Regions from separate parts of the Arthrobacter sp. WCS2018Hpa-7 genome, predicted to be linked through region 3. Evidence: riboswitches for the same ligand, from Rfam matches in the RefSeq annotation. Region 3 holds a riboswitch; each other region holds the start of a gene.

Region 1 (4,206 bases), on a different contig from region 3:
GACGTGGTGGGTATGGCCTGTTCTGCTGGTGGCATGGATTTTCCAGTTGCTGACAGCACCTGTGTCCGCCCACATGGTGGGTCGCTCCGCCTACCGCACCAAGCACGGCCACCGCGAGATGCTCACCAAGGACGAACTCGAAGCCGTTGTTCAACGGGCGGCTGCCGGGCAAGAACCCCGGAACGACCACTAAAAGTCCCAGTCACAGCAAACGCGGGGCCGCCGTGCGTCCACTGGTGTTCATTCCATCAGGTGGAGGCAAAGCGACCCCGCGTTGTTGTCTGTGGTTGAGGCTAGAGGATGTCGTGCGTCTTGGCGAAACGTGCAATGGCACGCTGGGTGCCACGGCTGGCCAACACCTGAATCAGGGTGCTGACGAAGGCTGAGATCAGCGCAAAAGTCAGCGCTGAACGCAAGCTCGTTTCCATGTCGTCGTTGCCCAGGGGTGGTTTGTTGCCAGTGGCCTTTTCCCACCCTTTGTTGACGAGTTTGGTGCCAACGAAGCCCGCTCCGAGGCTCACTCCGGTACCCAGCAGCTTGAAGAAGAGGTTCATGCCTCCAGCCTAGCCGTCCATGGGCCAACTCAAGTGTCAGCGTCGGCTTTCCCGCTCCTTCAGGAACGCTGCCAGGGACCCCACCGGGGCCAACACTGGAACGACCGTGTGTTCCGCCGACCAGACAGCGTCCACCGTCTCAAAATCGGCGATTTCCTTGAGCAGGTAATAGGTGGGCGGCATCAGCTTCAGCGTCCCGGCCGCCTCCGCTTCCAGAATTCCGTCCACCGGCATCCACAACGATTGCCAGGCCTCCGTGGTTTGATGCCGGGGCTCGGCTCCAGGGACGGGTTTTGCAAGGTAGAAGTAGGTGTCAAAGCGCTTCGGCATGTCCGTGGGCGTGATCCAGTTGGCCCACGGTCGGACGTCCGCGGCGCTGATGCTGAGCCCCGACTCCTCCTGGACTTCGCGGATTGCGGCGGTGAGGACCGTGCCTGCGTTGGTCACGGCCTGCGCTGAGTTGGTGCCGGCACCTGAGTCGGAGTCGGTGCCGGTGCCGATGGAACTCGAACTCCAGGCGGCAGCGTGGCGTTGAAGCAGCTCCGCTGGGTAGTCCCAGCCTGACTCGTCCGCAGCATCCACCCTGCCGCCTGGGAAGACCACCATTCCGGCGGCGAAGTCCATGGTGCTGACCCGGTGCTGGACGAACGCCTCGAGCCCGCCCGGGGAATCACGGAGCAGGATGACACTGGCAGCGAGCCGTGGCTCGGATATGGTGCCCTCGCCGACAGCGTGATCCTGACTGGGTGGATTGTTCATGAAAAGTGCCCCTTTGCCGCGGTCGAGTCTGCTGGATCATTCTCTCAGGTCTCGTTGTGGGGCCTGGTGTGCATGCCAAGACCGGCGCGAAGGGTGTAGAGCGGGCCTCGCAACGTCCGATTGTGACCACCTGCCGGCAACGGACCAGCGCCCGCAACACGCGCAGGTGTAAACTGAACCAGCCCATCAGGGCAGATTTGATAACGACAGGGGAGCGCCGCCGTCGGACCTTGCAGAGATGCAGGAGACGCGAGGGCGCTGAGAGTGCGGACAGCCGCAGACCCTCGAACCTGATCCGGTTAGTACCGGCGCAAGGGAGTCGAGCTTCTCAGAGTGTCCGGATCCGGGCGGCGCAGGCCGGTTGGAAATCCGGGGAGCACTTTCCCCTCCTGTAACCTCAGGAGGCAGAAAAATGACCACGGTAAACGTGAAGAAGGCCAGTTACACCTGGCGTGTTGTAGACATCGTTGTGGCGGCTCTTATCGCCATCGCAGGCGGCGTGATCTTCTGGGCCTGGTCCCAGGGTGCCGCGCTGGTTTCCATCCCCATGAACGCGACGTATCCGCCGCTCACCGGCCTGATCGCCGGTGGCTGGATGATCCCCGCAGTCCTGGGCATGCTCATTATCCGCAAGCCGGGCGCAGCGTTGTTCTGCGAAGCTGTCGCGGCCACCGGTGAGCTCATCATGGGTTCCCAGTACGGCACCACCGTCCTGATCTCCGGCGTCCTGCAGGGTTTGGGCGCGGAGCTCATCTTCGCCGCTTTCCGGTACAAGAAGTTCAACCTGCCCACGGCCCTCCTCGCGGGTGCCGGTGCGGGCCTCTTCTGCGGCCTGAACGACTCCTTCCTCCCGTGGGGCTGGAACATCGCCTACGAGGCCGTGGACAAGCTGGCGTACATCACCTTCACCACGATTTCGGGTGCGATCATCGCTGGCGCACTGTCCTGGATTGCCACCCGTGGCTTGGCGAAAACCGGCGTGCTGAGCTCCTTCGCATCGCGCAAGGCCGCGTCGGAGCCCGTCTTCAGCTGATGCCCGCCACGCAGAGCGGCAGCAACAACAGCAGCCCGGTACGGCCTGCCGCCATCTCCGCCGAGGGCTGGGCTTGGCGGCATGCCGGCCGGTCCACTCCGGCCATTCATGGGTTGGACCTCCGGATTGAACCTGGCGAGCGGGTTCTCCTTCTGGGACCTTCCGGTGCCGGCAAATCAACGCTGCTGCACGCCCTTGCCGGCGTGTTGGGCGATGAGGAAGACGACTCGGACGAGTCAGGTTCGCTGCTAATCGACGGCGTGGCGCCCCGGGAGCAGCGGGGCCGCGCCGGGCTGATGCAGCAGGACCCGGAAACGCAGGTGGTCTTGTCGCGGGTTGGCGACGACGTGGCCTTTGGTGCCGAGAACCTTGCTGTGCCGCGGGACGAGATCTGGTCCCGCGTCCATGAAGCGCTCGACGACGTCGGGTTGCGTACCGCTGCCGGTGGCGGTTTGGCGTTGGACCACCCGACGGCGGCACTCTCCGGAGGGCAGAAGCAGCGCCTTGCACTGGCGGGCATCCTGGCGATGCGGCCGGGCCTGATCCTGTTGGATGAACCGACCGCCAACCTGGATCCGGCAGGCGTTTTGGAGGTGCGTGACGCGGTGAAGCGCTGCCTCGACAAGACCGGCGCAACGCTGGTGGTGGTGGAGCACCGCGTGTCCGTCTGGAAAGACCTGGTGGACCGGATCGTGGTCCTGCAGCCGGGTTCCCTGGCGGCGGGAACGGGAACGGGCACGGCAAAGGCCGGGGTCCTCTTGGACGGCCCGCCTGACAAGGTCCTGTCCGAAGCCCGCACCATGTTGATGGCCGCCGGCGTTTGGGTGCCTGGGTACGTTCCGGCCACCCGCGAACGGCGCAGCCAACCCCACACCTCCCAACTGCTCCTTGCAGCCCAGGACCTCGCAGTTTCCCGGGAGAAGCCGCGGCGCAAGGGCTTCAAGACCTTCCCGCCGGTCCCAGTGCAAACGGGAATCACCGCGCAGGTCCGGGCCGGCCAAGCATTGACCATCACTGGAGCCAACGGCGCCGGAAAGTCCACGTTTGCGCTCACGTTGGCCGGCCTTCTTGCGCCGGTGGACGGCACGGTGAGTGCCGCCGTCGAGCTTTCCGAAGGGGCCGGCATTGACCCGTTCAAGTGGAAAGCAGACCAGCTGATTTCACGGATCGGTACGGTGTTCCAGGAACCGGAGCACCAGTTCGTCACGGGCAAGGTCCTGGACGAGCTCATGTTTGGGCCCAGGCATGTGGGCCGCGGCGAAGAACGCGTCGACGAACTGTTGGAGCGGCTGCGGCTTACGCATTTGGTGGATGCCAACCCCTACACCCTTTCCGGCGGCGAGAAGCGGCGGCTTTCGGTGGCCACCGTGCTGGCCGCGCACCCCAAAGTCCTGGTGCTCGACGAGCCCACGTTCGGTCAGGACGCCAATACGTGGGCCGAGCTGGCGTCGTTCCTTTCAGAGTTGTTGGACGCCGGAACGGCTGTGGTCTCCGTGACCCATGACCAGGAATTCAGCGCAGTGCTCGGCGGAACGGAGCTTCGGCTCGGTCCGGTCCAGCATGGTGAAGCCACGCATCAGGAAGCGGGTGCAGCATGAGGGATGCGTTGAATCTCCGCGGGAATCATGCCCTGCTGACCCGAGCCAACCCCTTGGCAAAGTTCGTGTCCGTTTTCCTGATTTCCCTGGTGCTGGCCCTGTCCATCGACTGGGTATCGGCGTCCGCGGCGCTGGTTGCGGAGCTGGCGTTGTTTCCGCTCGCCGGGCTTACGCTCAGGCTTCTGTGGCAGCGCGCTTGGCCGCTGATCATCGCGGCCGCGATCGGTGGCTGGAGCACTGCGATCGTGGCGGCGGACAGCGG
Region 2 (4,206 bases), on a different contig from region 3:
CACGGCTGTTCCACACGTTCATGGCCATGTGGTGGTGGTAGCCGCCGGCGGAAACGAACAACGCCTGGCCATGCCAGCCCGCGGTCCGCTCAAAGCCCAGGGTTTCCACGTAGAAGTGCTGGGCAGTTGCGACGTCGCCCACTTGCAGGTGAACGTGTCCGATTCCGGCCTCCGCCTCGCGCTGTCCGGTCACCGCCGCTTCACTCAGGTGCTGCTGGAGGAATCGCTGCGGAGGCAAGGCAACATTGTCCATCACCACATTCTTGCCGTCCCACTGCCAGAGTTCACGCGGCTTGTCGTAGTAGAGCTCAATCCCATTGCCTTCAGGATCGGTAAAGTAGAACGCTTCGCTGACCAGGTGGTCGGCACTGCCCGCAAACGCGCGGGGCTCGTACTCGGCAGCGGTGGCGATGGTGGCAGCCAGTGAAGGCTGATCGTGGAAGAGAATGGCCGTGTGGAACAGGCCGGCCTCCCCGCGGCCTGGAATCTGGAGCCCTGAGGCCGGAGCAAGGTGCACCACGGGCTTTCCGACGCGCCCCAAGTAAAGCCCACCATCCTGCTCGGCCACGACGTCAAGGCCAAGGGCCCGCTGATAGTAGTCGCTCATAACCGTCATGTCGCCGACCTTGAGCATGACAGTGCCCATGGTCAGTTCGGCAGGCAGAAGATCCTGGCTGAGTGGTGTGGTCATGTGAAGCTCCCGAGTTCGAGGTGCCGCTCATCAGCACCGTTCCTACTTCTCTAAATTACTTGAAGCTTCAATTTATTCCTAATGGACCAAGGAACCCCGAAGAACGATGTGCTTGAGGTTGGAAACAGTCTCCAGCCGGATCCTGGGATCCTCGGAACACAGCACGACGTCGGCACTCGCCCCTTCGCTGATGCCTTCGGCTCCCAGCCACTCCCGGGCACGCCACGCCGCGGCGTCCACGACCGCCGCCGGCGGCAGGCCGGCGTCGTGCAATTCCTTCATTTCCTCGGCGATCCTGCCGTGCTTGATCACGCTTCCGGCGTCTGTGCCCGTGTAGATGGCCACCCCGGCCTCAAAGGCCTCCAGCACACGCTCACGCCGCCGCTCCCAAAGCCGCACCATATGGTCCGCATAGACAGGAAACTTCGGAGCAGCCTGGGCAGCGATGTCCGGGAAGGTCGCGATATTGACCAAGGTAGGAACGATCGGCACGGACTGTTCCACCAAACGCGGAATGTGTCGTGGCAGCAGGCCGGTCGCGTGTTCAATGCAGTCGATGTCGGCATCCAGCATGTCGTCCACTGTGTCTTCGGCAAAGCAGTGGGCCGTCACCCTGGCACCTTCATCGTGGGCGGCAGAGATGGCGTCCTTGACGACTTTCGCGGGGAAGGAGGCAGCGAGGTCACCCACGCCACGGTCAATCCAGTCCCCCACCAACTTGACCCACCCGTCTCCATCCCGGGCTTCCTTCCGAACGGTCTCCACGAGTTGGTCCGGTTCGATTTCATGCCCCAAACCGCGGAGGTAGCGCCGGCTCCGGGCAATATGCCTTCCGGCCCGGATCAGCCGGGGCACGTCCGAACGTTGCTGGACCCAACGGGTGTCACTGGGTGATCCGGCGTCCCGGATCAGCAGAGTCCCGGCGTCGAGGTCAGCCTGGGCTTGGGCAAGGGTGGTCCGCTCGTCAACAGCGCCGCCCACTCCCAAACCGATGTGGCAGTGGGCATCAACGAAGCCCGGGAGGACCCAGCCATCTAGAACGCAGTCCGGTGCCTTCGTGGGGCGCACAAACGTCAAGGTGCCGTCCACGGACCACATCCCATGGCGCTGGTCGTTCCGTGACACGAGCACGGGTCCGGTGAATTCGATGATCTTGGCCATGGAAAAAGCCTAGTCCGCAAGTCCAAGGGAGTTCAGGTTGCTGCAACCCCGGACTCCATGTGACTGGGAGCCTCCGGGGAGCTGTGGTAGCTTCGTCTACGACCACACGGGGGCCCCTGCAGGGGCTGAGATCGGACTGATGCAGTCTGCGACCGTTGAACCTGTCCGGGTAATGCCGGCGAAGGAAGTGAGTGATCCTTTGAGCACCACCAAAACACAGCACAGCCCTGCCCAAAACCGGGCCGACTCCAGCGCAAAGACACCGGAATCCGTGACGCAATCGCTGAAATCCCATTCATTGGCCTACCTTGAGGACCCGGACCACGGGATCCGGGTGCCCGTCACGGAGATCGCTTTGGAGCCCTCCCCCAACGGCAAAGCAAACCCGGCGTTCCAGGTGTACCGCACGGCGGGTCCCGGCAGCGATCCCGTTGTAGGGCTTGAGCCTTTCCGCTCTTCATGGATCGAAGCCCGCTGTGACACCGTGGCTTACCGCGGACGGGAACGAAACCTGCTGGACGACGGCAAGTCTGCGGTTCGGCGCGGCGAAGCATCAGCAGAGTGGAAGGGCACTCAACCGGTGCCCCGCCGCGCCGTCGAAGGTAAAACCGTCACGCAGATGCACTACGCCAAGCAGGGCACGGTGACTCCGGAGATGCAGTTCGTCGCGTTGCGGGAGGGCTGCGACGTTGAGCTGGTCCGCAGCGAAGTCGCCGCAGGACGGGCGATCATTCCCAACAACATCAACCATCCCGAGTCAGAGCCGATGATCATCGGCAAGGCATTCCTGGTGAAGATCAACGCCAACATCGGCAACTCAGCCGTGACGAGCTCCATCGCGGAGGAGGTGGACAAACTGCAGTGGGCCACTCAGTGGGGTGCCGATACCGTCATGGATCTCTCCACTGGCGACGATATCCACACCACCCGGGAGTGGATCATCCGCAACTCCCCGGTCCCCATCGGGACGGTCCCCATCTACCAGGCGCTGGAGAAGGTCAACGGCGAGGCGAACAAGCTGACATGGGAGATATTCCGGGACACTGTGATCGAGCAATGTGAGCAGGGCGTGGACTACATGACCATCCACGCCGGCGTGCTTCTGCGATATGTGCCGCTGACCGCCAACCGGGTCACGGGAATTGTCTCCCGTGGCGGGTCGATCATGGCGGGTTGGTGCCTGGCGCACCATCAGGAAAACTTCCTCTACACGCATTTTGACGAGCTCTGCGAAATCTTCGCCCAGTACGACGTCGCCTTCTCGCTGGGCGACGGCCTGCGCCCGGGCGCAACCGCCGATGCCAACGACGCAGCCCAGTTCGCCGAGTTGGATACACTCGCCGACCTGACACAGCGGGCGTGGGAGTTCGATGTGCAGGTGATGGTGGAAGGACCTGGCCACGTGCCGTTCCACCTGGTGCGGGAAAATGTGGAACGCCAGCAGGAACTGTGCAAAGGAGCCCCCTTCTACACCTTGGGGCCCTTGGTCACCGATGTCGCTCCTGGCTATGACCACATCACCTCAGCCATCGGCGCCGCCGAGATCGCCAGGTACGGCACTGCCATGCTCTGCTACGTGACCCCCAAGGAACATTTGGGTCTTCCCAATAAGGACGACGTCAAGACCGGTGTCATCACGTACAAGATCGCAGCCCACGCCGCCGACCTCGCCAAGGGCCATCCAGGGGCCCATGAGCGTGACGATGCCCTGTCAAAGGCCAGGTTCGAATTCCGTTGGCGGGACCAGTTTGCCCTCTCGTTGGACCCTGTGACAGCGGAAGCCTTCCATGACGAAACGCTGCCGGCCGAACCGGCCAAGACCGCCCATTTCTGTTCCATGTGCGGCCCCAAGTTCTGTTCGATGCGCATCAGCCAGGACATCCGTGACGAATACGGATCAGAAGAGGCGCAGACGGCCATAGCGGAAATGTACAGTGGCATGCGCGGAAAGAGCCAGGAATTCCTGGCATCGGGCGGAAAGGTCTATTTGCCGGAACTTCAGGTACCCGGCAGCCCAGGCACGGTTGAGGCCGGCTCAGGAAGCCTGAACTGACATGGCCCGTCCGACGTCGCCAACAAACGAGCGGATGATGTGATCGCCGTCCACTGAATCCTGGGGCCGGTGTCCTCCCGCAGCAACACGGCGGAGGGCGCCGGTTTCCTGGAGATAGCCGGCGATTTCTTCGTACAGGGGTTCCCACCCACCGGTGAGAACCAACGTGGGGACGCCGGGTACGATGTGCAGCGGAGCTTCCCAAGGCGGGGCTTGAAGCCTGAGCCTGCGGGCGGAACGGCGCGCTTCGGGAGTATCCAATCCCCCCGTTTCGGCAGAAAACGCCCGGCGGTAGTACTCA
Region 3 (4,206 bases):
TTGGGTACTCACTTCTCTCGACGTTTATAACTAAATTTGCGTGCGGAACCTGGAACCGAAATCAGGCTTGGTTCGCGCTGTGCCTCAACGCCGTGGACTTCTGATCGAAGTCCGCGAGTCATCCCTTGAACAATTCCAAGGGGCATAACCCAAGTGTTGGCGTAAGCACCGAAGATCAAGATTACGCTAGTTTGACCTTCAGCTGCAAATGAGGCCGGGTCCGGAGGCTACCACGTGACTTGCGTCACCAGTTGTAACGGACTCTCCCTGCACCGTGCCCATACAGCCTACAGGGTTTGGGGCGATTAACGTGATTTGACCCGCGACGCGCTGTGGCGATCCGGCAACCCGGACTAAAAAGCCCGGACAGAGCCCGTCAGGCGAAAAGCCGCGGAGCGTCAAAGAACGCAGTTTCATAGCGGCAGGACTGGGCAAAAGCCTCCACCATGGCTGCCCGCTCCCCCTCGGAAGCTGCCGCTGCAGCAGCGTCCGTGAAATTGATCGCATTCCTGGTGGCTGCAGCAAACTCTTCATCGGCGTAGGTCCTGAGCCAGTCCGCATAGGGATGCGCTGCCGGGGATCCAGCGTCCACGAAGGATGCATGGAGCTGCTGGCCCACCTCCGCGTAGAGCCAGTAGCACGGCAGGATGGCCGCCAGCACCACTGAGTAGCTGCCGGTGGCCGTTGATGCCAGCAAGTGGTCCACATAGGACTTGGTGACGGGCCCGGTTACCGAGGATGCCTCCCGGGTGCTGAGCCAATTCCTGTGCAGTTCCGATTCGACTTCCAGGCACTGTTGGGACGCTCTGGCCCAGAACAGCTGCTCCTCCTCAGTGGGTGCAAGGGCGCCCGCTCGCGCCAGGACCCTGGAGTAGCCGTTGAGGTAGATGGCGTCCTGGGCAAGGTAGTAATTGAACGCTGCTTCCGGGAGGTCGCCCGATTGCAGGCCGTCAATAAAGCTGAGCCTGTAGATTGCCTCGAGCTCCGGAGTGGCTTCCTTCCACAGGGCCGCCGCAAATTCCCCCGGCCTCAGGCTCTTATGGTGGTGGAAATGGTGGACCGGCCCACTTCCCTGGCCTACATCGAGGCTGTCCGAATGAAGCAGCGCCTTCAGCAACCACGGCTTGACCTCGCGCAAGGAAGTTTCCCAATCGCCCGTGCGGGCCTGGACAGTGGCCAGAGCCGACGACAACGAACAGCCCGTGCCGTGGCTGTTCTTCGTTTCCACGCGGGGTCCTGCTACCTCAATGACGTCCTGGCGCAGGAGTCCGCTGGTGTTGACCAACGCGTCCGGGCATTCCGTCCCTGCCAAATGTCCGCCCTTCACCAGGACCGTGTTGCCGCACTCAGCTGCCAGCCGCTTGCCTTGGTTCAACGCCGACTCCCAATCAGCAGCTTCAGGCTCCCCCAACAGCATGGCGAGCTCCGGGAGGTTCGGGGTAATAAGGTCCGCCAAGGGCAGGAGCGCGCCCAGGGCCTGCTCGGCAGAGCCTCGCAGGAGGCGGTCACCGCTGGTGGCCACCATCACCGGGTCAAGGACCACGACGGCGGGACGCACCGCCTCGAGCCAGGCGCGGACCTCATCGATGACCGCTGCGTCACCCAGCATGCCGATCTTGACGGCATCGATGGCGATGTCCGAGCTGATCGCTTCCAATTGCTGCCGCAGGAACTCCACCGGAGGAACGTGGACGGCGCTGACACCCAGCGTATTTTGGGCCGTCAACGCGGTGATCGCCGCCATGCCGTACCCGCCCAGCGCGGCAATGCTCTTAAGGTCTGCCTGGATACCGGCACCGCCGGAGGGGTCCGAGCCCGCGATGCTCAGTACGCGGGGCGTTTCACGGCCGGAAAATACCAATGGGTACACGGGAGAATACGACGATGACGTCATGGGGACATCCCTTCGCCGGTGCTAACCGGACAGGTTCAACGGGTCTGGATCTCAGCCTGGCCCTATGCCCGGCACCCCGTGTCAGTCCACCAGCGTAGCCGGGAAGCAGCACGGCTCGGGAACTGCGCCACGCAGAAGACCGGATGTGACCCTTGATCGCGGACAGCAAAGGGCCCTGCAGTACCCGCCGGTGACGGTTACTGCAGGGCCTTTGCGGATCAGATGCTAGAGCTCCGAAGCAGGTACGCCAACCCCAAGGATGATGGGTTCCTCGGATACCACCTTCTTGGCAGGCTCAGCCGGTGCTTTGGCCTCGTGAGCTGTTCCACGCGCTGCCGTAGCTGTTACCTCGTGGTGCTCAACGCTGGTCTCGTTGGCTGCGCCCTGGGCGCGGCTCGCACTGCGGTTGCGGCGCCCACTGCGTGACTTCGACGCCGACGCAGCTTCAGGGCCCTCATCTACAGGCCGCGCCACGGCGGCTTCCGGTGCAGCGGCTGCCTTGGAAGGAACCACGGTTTCGGGCCGTGCCTCGGGTGCCGCACCAAGGTGGGAGAACGCTTCGGCCAGGAGATCCAGGCTCATGGCCGGCTTGGCGGCCGGAGGTTCCTCATGGTGTTCCCCGAATGGCAGGGCAACCTCTTCGCCGCCGAATCGCAGAACCGGAGTGGAACGTGCGTCCCGAACCGATGCGTCCCGGTCTGGTTCAGGGGCAGCCTGTTCTCCGGCCCCGGCCTGTGCTGCAGCCCCAGCAGCTGCCTGCTGCTGGCCGGCGGCCCGTGCCTGCTCTTCCGCACGGTGAACTTCGTCATCGTGCAAGTGGGCAGCGTGGGCCGCAGCAGCAATCGTTGCCAGTGCAGCCCGAGTTGCCTCTGCCTTGGCCTGCTTGGCAGGATCCTGCGGCTCGGTGGCAGCAGGTGGTGCAGCAGGAGCGGAAGCAGTGGTGTGGACCGGCGCGGGAGCCTCGGCGACAGCCTGTCCCCCACCCTTCCCACGACGGCGCTTGCGTTCCGTTCGGGCAGCAGGTTGCTGCGTCTCAGTGTGCGGGCGGTGGTGCTCGGCAGCCACAACGTTGGCACGGCGGTGCTCCACGGGCTCGTCGTGGGTGACCACGCCGCGGCCGGCACAGTGCTCGCACTGCTCACCGAAGACCTCCAGGAGGCCGGTACCCATGCGTTTACGGGTCATCTGGACAAGGCCCAGTGACGTCACTTCGGCCACTTGGTGCTTGGTGCGGTCGCGGCCAAGGCACTCAACCATGCGGCGGAGGACGAGGTCGCGGTTGGACTCAAGGACCATGTCGATGAAGTCGATGACAATGATGCCGCCGATGTCACGCAGGCGAAGCTGGCGAACAACTTCCTCAGCAGCTTCGAGGTTGTTCTTAGTGACGGTTTCCTCAAGGTTTCCACCGCTGCCGGTGAACTTACCTGTGTTGACGTCCACCACGGTCATGGCTTCGGTGCGGTCGATGACCAACGAGCCACCGGACGGCAGGAAGACCTTGCGTTCCAGTGCCTTGTGGATCTGCTCGTCAATGCGCCAGGCACCGAAGATGTCCTGGTCCTTGGTCCACTTCTCAAGGCGGCCCACAAGGTCGGGGGCAACGTAGGTCACGTAGGCCTCGATGGTGTCCCAGGCGTCGTCGCCGGAAACGATCAGTTTGGAGAAGTCCTCGTTGAAGACGTCACGGACCACCTTGATGGTCAGGTCCGGCTCGCCGTAGAGCAGTTCCGGAGCCAGGACCTTGGTGGAGGAGGCCTGACCTTCGATGCCTTCCCACTGGGCGCGCAGGCGGTTGATGTCGTGCGTCAGTTCTTCTTCCGACGCACCTTCAGCAGCCGTGCGGACAATGACGCCTGCGTTTTCCGGCAAACGGTCCTTCAGGATGCGCTTGAGGCGGTTGCGCTCAACGTCGGGCAGCTTGCGGGAAATGCCGGTCATGGAACCACCGGGCACGTATACCAAGTAGCGGCCGGGCAGGGAGATCTGGCTGGTGAGGCGGGCACCCTTGTGGCCTACAGGGTCCTTGGTGACCTGCACCAGGACGGAATCGCCGGACTTCAGCGCGTTCTCGATCCGGCGCGGCTGGCCCTCGAGGTTGACCGCGTCCCAGTTGACTTCTCCGGCGTACAACACGGCGTTGCGTCCGCGTCCGATGTCCACGAAGGCAGCTTCCATTGACGGCAGGACGTTCTGGACCTTGCCCAGGTAGACGTTGCCGATCAGGGAGTCCTGCTGGGTCTTGGAGACAAAGTGCTCAGCCAGCACGCCGTCTTCCAGGACGCCGATCTGAATTCTGTCGTCACGCTGGC
Region 4 (4,206 bases), on a different contig from region 3:
GACGGGACGGCGGGGACGGGGGTGGCCTGTCCTTGGACCGCAGCAGCCACCAGCGTCAGGGACAGCACCGTGGACACGATTCCAACCACCAGGCCGGCGAACCATACGACGATCGTGATGATCCAGGCCTTCTTCTTGTTTTCGGGATAACCCAGCAGCGGGCGGCCTTCCTTATCCCGCGCGTTGCCGGTCAGCGTGATGATGAGGTCCACGATGGACCAGATGCCGAGTCCGCCCGCAGTGAGCAGCTTGGCAATGCCGGTGCCGATCTTTCCCAGGTAAAAACGGTCGACACCGAGGCCACCCAGAAGCAATGACAGGATCCAGGTGACCATGAAGGACTTGGCCGGAGTGCCCATTCCGGGAGCGCCATAAGGGCTGGAACCCGGGCCCGGCTGGTAGGTCTGCTGCCCGCCTTGGTACTGGTTGCCGAAAGCACCGGGTGCAGGGGGTACTGGTGGAGCGCCGTTCCCGTTGTGGGGCGCGGGCGGGTAGCTCGGGTTACTCATGGAACATCCTTCAGGGGAGTGGGTGCGAGGAGGAGGACACGCGGCCTGCGGCAGGCCTGGCGGTCAACTCACTTCCAATCAGCCTAGTAGGACCAGCGCGGCAAACAGCAAATCTCCGCGGGCGGGATGTGGAAAGCCGGGGATAGTCTTGGATCATGGGCACTTCCCGGGACGTGGCACCTTCTGCCGGACAACTCGCCGCGGAACTGCTGGGTGCCATGGCCTACGGCGAGTTGTCGGCTTTCGGCCGGCTTTCGTTCGATTCCCGATACGCCCCCACGCTCCATGACCGGTCGGTGCTGGCAAAAATTGCCGTCGGCGCGTACGGAAACTTCGCGCTGCTCAGCGATCGGCTAGCGGAAATGGGCCTCGATCCCGAGGAAGCCATGCTGCCGTTCCAGCGTTCCTTCGATCACTTCCATGAACGCACCAAGCCCGGGGACTGGTTCGAATCCGTGATGAAGGCATACGTCATCGACACCGTCTCCTCGGACTTCTACCGGGCTGTCGCTGCCTTCCTGGATCCAACAACACAGCAGTTCGTGGACCGGGTTGCCTCTCCCGACCAAGCAACCGAGGTACTTCGAGTCCTGCTGCGGCGGGCCTTGGCCGATGACCCTCGACTCGCCTCGCGACTGGCGTTGTGGGGCCGCCGGCTGGTGGGGGAAGCGCTGACGCAGGCGCAGAGGGTGGGCATGGAGCATCCACAGTTGGGGCCAACACTGAAAAGCGGTGGAGATGCCCGCGCCGCAGTCAAGAGACTGACGGGCGAGCTCGCCGAGCGGCACTCACGCCGGATGACGGCCCTGGGCCTGACTGCATAGCGGCTTGGCCGGGCTTATGTCCGAAAGGCTTTAAGCGGCCAGGCTCAGACGGTGTCCAGCGCTTTCAGCAGCGACTTGGCCGCCGTCGTCGGATCCACAGCTTCAGTGATGGCGCGGACCACCACAATCCGGCTGGCTCCGGCAGCCAGTACCTGCTCCACATTGCTGAGATCGATCCCGCCAATGGCGAACCAGGGCAGGTTTACGGCACCGCCGGTGGTCTCATCTGCACGCTTGCTCGCTTCTGCGGCATATGTGACCAGGTCCAGGCCCACGGCTTCCCGGCCGGGTTTGGTGGGTGTTGCCCAGACGGGCCCTACACAGAAATAGTCCAGGCCTCCCTGTCCTGGTGATGCTGCGATGGCGGCATTTACCTGCTCGGGGGAGTGGGTGGAGAGGCCGATCGTTACGGGCTCCGGAAGCAACGTCCGAGCCACCGTCAACGGCAGGTCCTTTTGCCCGATGTGAAACACCGGAGCCCCGGAAACGCTGGCAACATCGGCGCGATCGTTGACAGCCCAGAGCCGTCCATGACGTTGCGCAACTCCTTGCAGGACCGCCAACAGCTCCAATTCCTCGGCTGCTTCCAGGGTCTTGTCGCGCAGCTGGATGATGTCCACCCCGCCCTCAAAGGCAGCGTCCACAAAGTCTTCAAAATCGCCCTGCCGTTTCCGGGCATCAGTGCACAGATACAGGCGGGCGGTGGCGAGGGCATCAGTCGGGGTCATGGAAACCAGAGTAGTTCCTCTAAACTGGGCACGTACTGCGGGAGCCGCGACGTTCGCTATATGACTGTCCGGCTGAGAGGGCTTCAGCGCCGACCGCTTGACCTGATCCGGCTAGTACCGGCGTAGGGAAGGAAACCGGAATGGCAGATCCCCGCCAAACCTCCATGCATGCCGATGTGGCTGTCATTGGTGGCGGCATCATCGGTCTGGGCATCGCCAGCGAAGCACGCCGACTTGGCCGCTCAGTGGTGGTGATCGATCCCGCACCGGCTGCCGGAGCCACATTCGCTGCCGCCGGAATGCTCGCCCCCGTGAGTGAATTGCATTACCAGGAGGAAGACCTCCTTGAGCTGATGCTGGAATCGTCACGGCTTTGGCCGTCCTTCGCCGCAAGCCTGACCCGCGGAGGAGAAGACACCGGATACCGCACGACGCCGACAATCGCCGTGGGTGCCGACGCCGCGGACCGCAGGGCGCTGGCAGACCTCCGTGCGGTGCAGCTCGCGTCAGGCCTCGGGGTTGAGCCGCTGTCGTTGCGCGACGCCCGGGACCGCGAACCCCTCCTCAGCCCACAAATTTCCAGTGCCTTCGATATTCCCGCCGATCACCAGGTTGATCCCCGGAAGCTCGCGGCATGCCTGCTGTCAGGATTGGCACGCCACACGGCCAGCGACTCCAGCTGGGTTTCGGGGGCTGGGGACGGGTTTGCCGTGGCCTCGACGGCGCTCCGCTTGCTGTGGGACCGAGGGCGGGTCTCCGGCGTGGAACTCACGTCCGGTGCCGCTGTCCACTCCACAGAAACGGTGGTCGCCAACGGACTGGGGGCGGCAGGCCTTGAGGGGCTGCCGGACGGGCTCAGCCTTCCCGTGCGGCCCGTGTATGGCGACATCCTCAGGCTTCGGGTGCCTGAACACCTCCGGCCCCTGCTCACTTCCACCGTCCGAGGGATGGTCCGCGGAGTGCCCGTCTACATCGTACCCAGGGACGACGGCACGGTAGTCATCGGGGCCACCCAACGCGAGGACGGACTGTCCTCATCCCACAACGCGGTCTCAGCCGGGGGCGTCTACCAGTTGCTGCGGGACGCCCAAGCATTAGTCCCCGCGGTGGCGGAACTTGAACTGCTCGAAGCGACGGCCCGGGCCCGCCCCGGCACCCCGGACAACGCCCCGCTGCTTGGACGGGTCGCCGGTTCCAGCGGGGATGTTGATGGCCTGGTGATCGCCACAGGATTCTTCCGGCATGGCGTCCTCCTGACGCCCGCGGCCGCGCGGATCGTGGGCGGGCTGATCAACGGCTCGTCAGACCCCCGGTGGGCCCCATTCCGCCCGGACCGCTTCACGGCCACTCCATCGACAGCGCGGGCGCTCACGCCGGCACACGCTCCCAGCAAGGAAACAGCATGAACATCAAACTCAACGGATCCGATCACGCAGTGCCGGAGGACGCTTCAGTCAGCACCTTGGTCACAGCCGTCACCGGCCGCGTCCTGGACCACCGCGGACAGGCAGCCGACGGCGGCAAGCTTGGTGTCGCCGTCGCCCGTAATTCCGAAGTGGTGCCGCGCAGCCAATGGTCCGCAACGGCGCTCGCCGACGGAGACGAACTCGAACTTGTTACCGCAGTCCAAGGAGGCTGACATCATGACGACAGCAAACACAGAGGTCCATACTGACGCACTGGAGATCGACGGCGTCCACTTCGGCTCCCGCTTGATCATGGGGACGGGAGGTGCGCCGAGCCTGGACGGCCTGGGCGCAGCGCTCCTGGCATCCGGAACTGAGCTCACCACAGTAGCCATGCGGCGCTACTCACCCGCTGAAACAGGATCACTCTTCCAGCTCCTGGTGGACCACGGCATCCGCGTGTTGCCCAACACCGCCGGTTGCTTCACCGCCAAGGATGCCGTGATGACCGCAGAACTGGCACGCGAGGCACTGGAAACGGACTGGGTGAAGTTGGAAGTCATCGCCGACGAACACACCCTCCTTCCAGACGCTGTGGAACTCGTCGAAGCAACGGAACAGCTGGTGAACCGTGGATTCAAGGTCTTTGCCTACACCAATGATGATCCCGTCCTGGCTTTGCGCCTCGAAAACCTGGGTGCCACCGCTGTGATGCCCCTCGGCTCGCCGATCGGAACCG

What was found. A riboswitch is a leader RNA that binds a small molecule or an ion and turns the genes downstream of it on or off. The one in region 3 is predicted to bind thiamine pyrophosphate.
Region 1: another riboswitch for thiamine pyrophosphate. It lies ahead of RQH14_RS14675 (ECF transporter S component); the one in region 3 lies ahead of thiD (bifunctional hydroxymethylpyrimidine kinase/phosphomethylpyrimidine kinase).
Region 2: another riboswitch for thiamine pyrophosphate. It lies ahead of thiC (phosphomethylpyrimidine synthase ThiC); the one in region 3 lies ahead of thiD (bifunctional hydroxymethylpyrimidine kinase/phosphomethylpyrimidine kinase).
Region 4: another riboswitch for thiamine pyrophosphate. It lies ahead of thiO (glycine oxidase ThiO); the one in region 3 lies ahead of thiD (bifunctional hydroxymethylpyrimidine kinase/phosphomethylpyrimidine kinase).

Annotation. Positions count from the first base shown of each region.
Region 1 covers NZ_JAVTJB010000013.1:47,522-51,727, reverse strand. Annotated here, with positions in the region: gene mnhG (monovalent cation/H(+) antiporter subunit G) at 1-193, shown strand, start outside; gene RQH14_RS14685 (DUF4235 domain-containing protein) at 294-554, opposite strand; gene RQH14_RS14680 (NUDIX hydrolase) at 591-1,313, opposite strand; TPP riboswitch at 1,512-1,648, shown strand; gene RQH14_RS14675 (ECF transporter S component) at 1,726-2,346, shown strand; gene RQH14_RS14670 (ABC transporter ATP-binding protein) at 2,346-3,944, shown strand; gene RQH14_RS14665 (energy-coupling factor transporter transmembrane component T) at 3,941-4,206, shown strand, end outside.
Region 2 covers NZ_JAVTJB010000009.1:17,163-21,368, forward strand. Annotated here, with positions in the region: gene RQH14_RS11655 (VOC family protein) at 1-691, opposite strand, end outside; gene RQH14_RS11660 (amidohydrolase family protein) at 770-1,852, opposite strand; TPP riboswitch at 1,949-2,056, shown strand; gene thiC (phosphomethylpyrimidine synthase ThiC) at 2,052-3,905, shown strand; gene RQH14_RS11670 (alpha/beta hydrolase) at 3,888-4,206, opposite strand, start outside.
Region 3 covers NZ_JAVTJB010000006.1:186,289-190,494, forward strand. Annotated here, with positions in the region: gene thiD (bifunctional hydroxymethylpyrimidine kinase/phosphomethylpyrimidine kinase) at 377-1,894, opposite strand; TPP riboswitch at 1,885-1,983, opposite strand; gene RQH14_RS09480 (Rne/Rng family ribonuclease) at 2,120-4,206, opposite strand, start outside.
Region 4 covers NZ_JAVTJB010000005.1:201,104-205,309, reverse strand. Annotated here, with positions in the region: gene RQH14_RS08175 (TM2 domain-containing protein) at 1-509, opposite strand, end outside; gene RQH14_RS08170 (ferritin-like fold-containing protein) at 665-1,333, shown strand; gene thiE (thiamine phosphate synthase) at 1,378-2,061, opposite strand; TPP riboswitch at 2,089-2,207, shown strand; gene thiO (glycine oxidase ThiO) at 2,202-3,467, shown strand; gene thiS (sulfur carrier protein ThiS) at 3,464-3,700, shown strand; gene RQH14_RS08150 (thiazole synthase) at 3,705-4,206, shown strand, end outside.